Regions from separate parts of the Paenibacillus sp. ISL-20 genome, predicted to be linked through region 1. Evidence: riboswitches for the same ligand, from Rfam matches in the RefSeq annotation. Region 1 holds a riboswitch; the other holds the start of a gene.
The links. A riboswitch is a leader RNA that binds a small molecule or an ion and turns the genes downstream of it on or off. The one in region 1 is predicted to bind cyclic di-AMP.
Positions count from the first base shown of each region.

Region 1 (4,528 bases):
GGGACACCTACAAGCTGCTGATCGGGAGCGTTGTTCCGCGGCCGATCGCTTTTGTCACGACATTATCGGAGGACAGTGTGCTGAATGCGGCACCGTTCAGTTATTTCTCCATTCTGTCCAGCAATCCGCCCTTGCTGTCCGTTTCCGTTCAGCGGAAGAACGGTACGGCTAAGGATACAGCGAGAAATGCCATGCAAAGCGGCGAGCTTGTCATCCACATCGTGGACGAAGACAACGTTGAAGCCGTGAACGAAACGGCGGCGAACCTGCCCCCGCATGAGAGTGAACTTGACCGAGCCCATTTAACCCCGGTCGTTAGCGAGGTCGTTAAAGTTCCCGGCGTTCTGGAGAGCAAGATTCGCATGGAATGCGTGCTGGAGCAGGTCGTCACGTTGAATGGAGCGGATCAGCTGCCTGGTGCCGATCTGCTGATTGCCCGCGTAGTCCGCTTCCATGTTGCGGAGGAGCTTTACGAGCAAGGCCGGATTGACGCTGCCAAGTTAAAGCCTGTGAGCCGTATGGCTGGTAATATCTATGCTTCACTGGGAGAGATGTTTACGATCGAGCGGCCTGTATAACACTTGGACGGGCTGGATAAAGGTTAGGAAGAATATCAAGTTGTGAGCGTCCATATGCCGTTATTCGATAGTTATGTTGTTCATGAAAGAAACGGGGCTTGTGGAATATCATGCCTGGAATATGTTAATTCTACATGAATGTGGAAGCGATATGATAAATTCCTAATATAGGAGTGGTCGACAAATGAAATTTGAATCCAAGGTTGTCATTGTGACGGGAGGCGCCAGCGGGATCGGCGAAGCAGCAGTAAGGCTTTTTGTAGAAGAGGGAGCCAAGGTTGTTATTGCGGATTATTCGGACCGGGGACAGGCCGTTTCCGATGAATTAAGAGGATCAGGCTTTGAAACGCTGTTCGTTAAGACGGATGTAACCCAAGAACAGGAAGTTGCGAATATGGTGAAGCAGACGGTTGAGCATTTTGGCCGTGTCGATGTATTGTTCGCCAATGCAGGCATTGCTCATGATGCCCCTGCTGATCAGTTGTCGATGGACAACTGGCAAAAAACGATTGATATTAATCTTACAGGGGTGTTCCTGTGTGATAAATATGTAATCCAACAAATGCTATCCCAAGGAACCGGAGGGGCGATCGTAAACTGCGGCTCGATCCATAGCCATGTCGGAAAAGCGGGTGTTACCGCCTATGCTTCCGCTAAGGGAGGCGTTAAGCTGTTAACCCAGTCGATGGGCGCGGATTATGCTCCAAAAGGGATCCGGGTCAATGCCGTGTGTCCGGGATATATCGATACTCCGCTTATTAAGGGAAGAACGGAAGCGATCACCGAGCACCTGGTTGGTCTTCATCCGATGGGCCGATTGGGACAGCCGGAGGAAGTAGCCAAAGCCGTGTTGTTCCTTGCCAGTGAAGATGCGTCCTTCATTACAGGCACAAGCTTGCTGGTGGATGGCGGATATACAGCCGTATAATCCATGGACCAAAAATCCCGACACTTATCGGGGTTTTTGGTGTGCATTCATTGCTTCATAAAGCGGTTAATATATGATGCTGGCACCAGCGCTCCCGTAACTAGAAGTAAATGAGTCATAATGGGTTTTTAATGGATAATCAAAATTTTTTTTGGTTCAGATGGAGTGTAGAAGCTTTCCACTGTTTTGGTCTAATTCATGGCATAAACTATCCAACACATGAATGAGTAAGGGAGGCATGTCAAACGCCTGCTATATTGCGGAAAATGAGCATGGAATAAAATTTCTATGTGGTAAGTGGACAGGCTTGAATGAGGCATTTTTCTAGCTTGTCATACACCCTGGAAGAATGGCATTTCTGCGTCTGAATTTCCAAAAAAAGCGGTTAAAGGGGTTTGACTTTTCCTGAACTTCCCTTTATCATGGACACACGCTTAGTTTCCGGCATACATTTTCCGGAAAGCGGGGGAACCAGTTTCACCAGGGGCGAGTCACTTGGAATCACGAGTGTAGGGTACCATCTTACCCGAGTCCGTCAGCTAACCTCGTCAGCAGTGGATGGGTCTTTTATACATAATGGATGTTCATAACAAAGGCCCTTGATTCTCTTAGGGGCCTCTTCTTTATTTTTTGACCCCCTGCTGGCGGAGCTATGTCTAAATCCCCTGTTTGGTGGTCTTTTTGTATTCTGTTAAAGAGGAGGGGCAAGGCCAGCAAATGTTTAACCAATTGAATCGGTCAGATCGCATTGGGTTTAAGCGTGCAAGAAGATGGATGAATCATCTTCCCTGAAGCCCCGACCCGTGCAAGGTGTCTGAGTGTTCTTATATCCAAGTTAACATATGTGTTAACAAAGGTAATTTCATCATGCCATTTTGTAAGAATTGCAAAGTCATAACGAAAGGTTGTGGAAGGTTTTGAAGAGAGTGGTTGTACTGATGTTGTCAGTGATTATGGTGGTATTGCTTGCGGCTTGCGGCGACAAAGGGAGTACGCTGGATCGCGCCATGGAGCAGGGGTATATCACCGTGGGTTTTGCGAATGAGAAGCCTTATGCCTATAAAGAGGCCAACGGGGAGCTGACGGGAGAAGCCGTTGAGATTGCCCGGGTTATTCTGGAGCGGCTTGGCATCAAGGAAATGAGGGGAGAGCTTACGGAATTCGGTTCACTGGTTGCCGGACTGCAGGCCGAGCGGTTTGATCTAATCACCGCAGGCATGTTTATTAATCCGGACCGCTGCTCTGCCGTATTGTTTGCCAATCCGGAGTACAGCATCGGGGAAGCCATTGCGGTGAAGCAAGGGAATCCGATGGGACTCGGAAGTTATGAGGATATTGCTAATCATGACCAGGCTAAGGTCGCCGTCATGACAGGCGCGGTTGAAATCGGCTATATGGAGAAGTCCGGTATTCCTTCGGACCGGATCATACAGGTCCCCGATCAGGCCTCGGCTATTAGCGCTCTGCAGGCAGACCGGGTACAGGCGATTACCATGACGGGCCCCTCTCTGCAGGCGATGCTGGATTCGGCTAGTGATGACAACATCGAACGTGTAACTGATTTCGAGCAGCCGGTCATCGATGGAGAAAGCGTTCGGGGTTATGGAGCTACAACGTTCCGCCAAGCGGATACCGAGTTCCAGGAGGCTTATAATGCAGAGCTGCAAAAAATGAAGGAATCGGGCGAGCTGCTGGACATTCTGCAGAAGTTCGGATTCACAGAAGAAGAGCTTCCGGGTGAAATGACGGCTGCTGCGCTTTGCGGGGAATAGCATGCCGAATTCGTGGATTGATTTTCTCCCTACGCTGCTAGAAGGGGCGGAGATCACGATTGTGGTTGCTTTCTTTTCAGCCATCCTTGCGGTCGTGATGTCCTTTGCAGCCGGGTTATGCCGACTGTCGAAGCTGTGGATCATTCGCACATTGACAGCCGTGTACGTGGAAGTCTTTCGGGGAACCTCCTTGCTGGTGCAGCTGTTTTGGTTGTATTTCGCTCTTCCGTTCATCGGCATCGAGCTTCCAAAAATGTTGGCGGCCATCCTCGCGATCGGGCTAAACTTCGGCGCATACGGCTCGGAGATCGTCCGAAGCGCCGTGCTGGCCGTTCCGAAAGGACAGTGGGAAGCCGCTTTAGCGCTTAATCTGAAGCCTTGGCAAAGGCTGTGGAATGTTATATTGCCTCAAGCTTCCTTACGAATGCTTCCCCCTTTCGGGAATCAGCTTGTGGAACTCATCAAATCCACCTCATTGGTTTATTTCATCACCATGGCGGATTTGACGTATCAGGCGATGGTGCTTCGCAACAATTACATCTCCTGGACGACCGAGATTCTGGTACTGCTGCTCCTCATGTATTTTGTCATTGCTACGGTCGTCTCGCTGGCAGTTCGACTGCTGGAGCGTAAATGGACAGCGGGGAGGTTATAGTCATGTGGGACTGGAACTATGTGTGGGATATCCTGCCGCAGCTCTTGAGTGCGTTAAAGATGACGGTATGGGTGACGATCTGCGCTTTCGTGGTGGCATTAATCATCGGATTGCTGCTTGCCTTCGCGACGCGGAGCCGATTTAAGCTGTTGTCGCTTATAACCAAAGGAATAATTGAATTTATTCGGAATACACCGCTGCTGGTTCAGGTCTTCTTCCTGTATTACAGTCTGCCGCTCCTAACGGGAATTTCCATTCCAGCCTTCTATGCCGGGGTCATCGGTCTCGGGCTGCATTACAGCACCTATCTGTCCGAGGTGTATCGTTCCGGAATCGAGGGAGTGCCGAAGGGGCAATGGGAGGCTGCCACAGCACTGAATTACACGAAAGCCCAAACCTGGCGAAGTATTATCCTGCCACAAGCGGTGCCGCCGATCATACCGGTACTGGGCAATTATTTAATTGTCATGTTTAAAGAAACGCCGATTCTATGCGCCATCACGCTGGTGGAGATGATGCTGACGGCCAAAAATATCGTGTCGCAGTCGTTCCGTGCATTTGAGCCGTATACGCTGGTCGGGATTCTGTTCCTGAT
Region 1 covers NZ_JAGGRD010000038.1:36,559-41,086, forward strand. Annotated here, with positions in the region: gene J7E85_RS22920 (flavin reductase family protein) at 1-578, shown strand, start outside; gene J7E85_RS22925 (SDR family NAD(P)-dependent oxidoreductase) at 763-1,506, shown strand; cyclic di-AMP (ydaO/yuaA leader) riboswitch at 1,928-2,075, shown strand; gene ehuB (ectoine/hydroxyectoine ABC transporter substrate-binding protein EhuB) at 2,445-3,278, shown strand; gene ehuC (ectoine/hydroxyectoine ABC transporter permease subunit EhuC) at 3,280-3,933, shown strand; gene ehuD (ectoine/hydroxyectoine ABC transporter permease subunit EhuD) at 3,936-4,528, shown strand, end outside.

Region 2 (4,528 bases), on a different contig from region 1:
ATGAGAAGGGCATTCTCGTCACGCTCGATCATTTGGGGGAGGGTATCACGACGCTGGACGAAGCGGCCGGGTACCGGGAGGAGTATTTAAAGCTTGTAGAAGGGATTGCCAACCGGGGAGTGAAATCGAACGTTTCGCTGAAGCCGACGCAGATGGGCATGGCACTGGACCCCGAGAAGGCTTACGAGAATATCAAGCTGGTGGCGAAAAAGGCGAAAGAGCACCGCAACTTCGTTCGTCTGGATATGGAGGATTCGCCGTATACCCAGGCGACGATAGATATGACGCTGCGGCTCCATAAGGAGGGGCTGACCAATGTGGGGACCGTGATGCAGGCCTACTTGTTCCGTACGGAGGAGGACGTCAAGAATTTAATCAATGCCGGTGTTAATCTGCGGCTCGTGAAGGGGGCGTACAAAGAGCCGAGAACGATCGCTTTTCAGCAGAAGCGGGAGGTCATTGACAACTATAAGAAATTGATCAAAATGCATTTTGATCAGGGTGCCTACGTTGCGATTGCTTCGCATGATGACAACATCATCGACTGGGTGAAGGTGTTTGCCGAGCAGAGTCACATAGACAAACAGGAATTTGAGTTTCAGATGCTGTACGGGCTGCGGATGAACGATCAGGCAGCGCTTGCACAGGACGGCTACCGCATTCGGTGTTATATGCCCTACGGAACGATGTGGTACCCGTATTTTACGCGGCGGCTGGCGGAGAAGCCGGCCAACCTGATGATGGTGCTCAAAAATATGTTCAAGTGAGCGGGGGAAAACAATCAATTGAAAGCGAAGCGAGGACGGTAGCTCTCTAGCTACTGTCCTAGAAGAAATAATACGCCTCCGAGCAGTCCATCAGGAAGGAACGCTCCAGCGGCAAGCTGCCTAACCGCTTACGGGTGATGTGCTGTTGCAGATTGGTCTCCAGATCGGCGAGGGCCGATACGGCGAGCTGCATCCGGGCGGATCCCCACTGGTGCTGCTTCTGGGCATAGCGAACCGCCTCGGTTACGGGCATGCCCCTCAGCCTTGTAAAGACGGATGCCCAGCGGACCAGATCCGTGAATTGCCTGTTGCTTGGCAGCGCATATTCGGCATACCCGGCCGCGTCATTGCAGCTGATTTTGAACAAACCGCAGTTCCAATCTCGGTCGCTCCAGGGGATAAAGCGTTCAGCTGAGCCCTGGTCGAAACGAAATATCTCCATATGGCGGATGGGCTCTACACTTAATGCGGGAACTCCGGTTTCGATAACGGGTGCCAGTGCAGCCTCAATGAATTTCGTCATGATCTACGCTCCTTTATAGGAATGTTATATGCGCGGCAAATAGGCCTGGTGAGCAGAGACCCCCCGCTCTCCAGGCCTATGTATCGTTAGAGGCCCTGCTCCATTGGCGATTTTGGTTCCCCCGTCTCCCCATCTGTCGGGAGCTCAGCGTATAACGAATGTTTCGAATAGATGGATGAATCATACGCCGGAGGAAACTAAAAGTAAATGATCATATGGGACGGATACATTCCGAAAATCGATGAAAACCGTATAAGAAAACGTGTACATTCAGTCGTGTCATCGATTATCATGGCAAAATCTCGGTATCTCGATAGATTGCGATAAATACAAGAAAACAAGAGAAATACATAGTATAGAGTAGTATTCGGGAGATAATGAAGCGATACTGGTCAGTTCCTGTTCGACATAACGCCACATGTGTTTTTGCTCACATTTACTTCCTGCAGGGCCAGACGTATGATACGAACTATGAATTGACGGACATCAGCGACAGGCAAACGGGCAGCCGTTCCATGAAGGCCTACAGACAGTGTGAGAGCTCAGTTGGGCTCTTTTATGGATCGAATCTCGGGCGAAGGCGCCATGGGCCTTCGCTGAAATTGCAGGATGATGCGACTCTCACCGCTCGAACCTGATGCTGTGTTGTTTTGCCGGACCTGGATGTTTAGTCAATGGCTAATAGAATAACATGCTACTCGTTTTCAATTTTCGCTGAGTCCTTGAATGGAAAAGGAACGGGGGAACCAGTCGGGAGATGAATCTATCTCTCAGGGGTGAATCCCATGGACAAGATAACGGTCTATGGGTAGGGCGACTCTCACGCCCGAATCCGTCAGCTAACCTCGTAAGCGTATCGAGAGAGGCAACGATTGTCGTGGACTTGGGCCACGGTGTATTTCACCGTGTCCTATTAAGGAGCCTGCGGGAAGAGTTCTTCTCTTTCCACAGGCTTCTTTGTTGTTGTCTTCTCTTTCCGAACTTAGGAGGAGAACAAAAGATGGAGAAATCGCAGGAGTTTATCCTGGTATCCGCACCGAACAAGGCCGGGGAAGAATTTATCCGCCAGCTGATCTTTAAGCGCATTTCGTTTGTGGCTATAGCCAACAACCGGGTTGAACAGGAGAGGCTGCATGAGCTGGGCTGCACCAACATGATACTAATCGATACAAGGGACGAGCAAACCTGGATCATTCCCGAGTTTCCCGTCAGCAAGGTGTTTCTGTTCGAGAGCAGCTTGAATCTATGCTGCCGCTATTTACGGATTTGCCGGACCTGGACCACGGAGTCGATTTATGTGATTACCCACTCCAGCAATCCGCGATTGATATACAAAGGGCTGGGTGCCGATGTGGTGCTTCATACGAACCATCACCAGGTATCCTTCCTGATTTCGCCCATTGTCAGCTAAGGCCTTGGCTGATATCCCAACGATGTTTTAGGAGGTTATATTCATGCAGGATTTATATATGGTGCTCATATTGGGAGGAACCTACGGACTGCTCATGCTGTTTATGTCTTGGTGCGGGCGCGTGGTTTCGGAACCGGAGGCGGATTAACCATGATGATCATTTTGGTATGCACGCTTTTTATTTTTCTGTACTTGATTTATGCGCTGATTCACCCTGAAAAATTCTAGGGAGACCGCTGAAGGAGGAAGGCATTCGCCATGGGCATTTTACAAATTGCCATCGTTATACTCGTTCTGGTGCTGCTGGTAAAGCCGCTCGGAACTTATCTATATCAGGTGTTTCGCAATGAAGGCAATGGAACGGACAGATGGTTCTCCTGGGCGGAGAAACCGATCTTCGCACTGATTGGCTTGAAAGAACGCAAGGGAATGACGTGGAAAGGGTATGCCATCAGCTTTGTGATGACGAATATCGTTCTGGTCGCAGCTGGGTATTTGATTCTGCGGTTGCAGAGAGTGCTGCCCTTCAACCCGAATGGCATCGATAATATGGAATCGACCTTGTCGTTCTCTACGATCATCAGCTTTATGACCAATACGAATCTTCAGCATTATAGCGGGGAGTCGGGGTTATCCTATATGGTCCAGATGGCTGTCATTACGATGATGATGTTCACGTCTGCGGCAACCGGGCTCTGCGTGGCGATTGCTTTTATCCGGGCGGTGACTAGCAAGGGCTCAACCGTCGGTAATTTTTTTGAGGACTTCGTCAAAGCTCACACCCGGGTGTTCATCCCGGCTGCGTTCATCATTGCAATGATACTGGTTGCGCTGCAGGTGCCGCAGACCTTGAAGCCTACGCTCAGCGTCACGACGCTGGAAGGTGGCGAGCAGCAAATAGCTGTAGGGCCAGTAGCTGCGCTTGAATCGATCAAGCATCTGGGCACTAACGGCGGCGGGTTTATGGGGGTGAACTCGGCACATCCGTTAGAGAACCCGTCCCCGCTAACCAATGTCATCGAAATCCTGTCCATGTGGAGTCTCGGGGCGGCACTTCCGTATACGTTCGGTTTATTCGCCAAGAGCCGCAAACAGGGCTGGATTATTTTCTCGGTGATGATGACCTTGTTTATCGCTTTCCTGTCGCTGAACTATGCCGCTGAAACCAATGGCAATCCGGCGCTGAACCGCTTAGGCATCGATGCCTCGCAAGGCAGCATGGAGGGCAAGGAGGTCCGGTTCGGGGTTGCTCAATCTTCTCTGTTCACCACGGTGACGACCGCGGCCACGACCGGATCGGTCAACAACATGCATGATACACTCACGCCGCTTGGAGGGATTACGCCGCTGTCCCTGATGATGCTGAACTCTGTTTTTGGCGGAAAGGGCGTTGGGCTGATGAATATGCTCATGTACGCGATATTGGCGGTGTTCCTGGCCGGTCTTATGGTTGGTCGAACCCCCGAATTTCTAGGCAGAAAAATCGAGGCGCGGGAGATGAAGCTGATTGCGATTGTTATCCTGGTGCATCCATTTATCATCCTGACTCCGACCGCCCTTGCGCTGATGACGGATGCAGGGCAGGCAGGCATTACCAATGCGGGCTTTCATGGCATCTCGCAAGTATTGTACGAATACACGTCTTCCGCTGCCAATAACGGTTCCGGATTTGAGGGTCTGTCAGATAACACACCGTTCTGGAACATTACAACAGGACTGGTCATGCTCTTCGGCCGTTACATTTCGATGATTGCCCTGTTGGCGGTGGGCGGCTCGCTGATGCGGAAGCAATGGGTTCCCGAGACGCTTGGGACGTTCCGGACAGAT
Region 2 covers NZ_JAGGRD010000037.1:13,525-18,052, reverse strand. Annotated here, with positions in the region: gene J7E85_RS22360 (proline dehydrogenase family protein) at 1-767, shown strand, start outside; gene J7E85_RS22355 (hypothetical protein) at 826-1,290, opposite strand; cyclic di-AMP (ydaO/yuaA leader) riboswitch at 1,993-2,160, shown strand; gene J7E85_RS22350 (hypothetical protein) at 2,291-2,701, shown strand; gene J7E85_RS34905 (potassium-transporting ATPase subunit F) at 2,852-2,929, shown strand; gene kdpA (potassium-transporting ATPase subunit KdpA) at 2,960-4,528, shown strand, end outside.
Region 2: another riboswitch for cyclic di-AMP. It lies ahead of J7E85_RS22350 (hypothetical protein); the one in region 1 lies ahead of ehuB (ectoine/hydroxyectoine ABC transporter substrate-binding protein EhuB).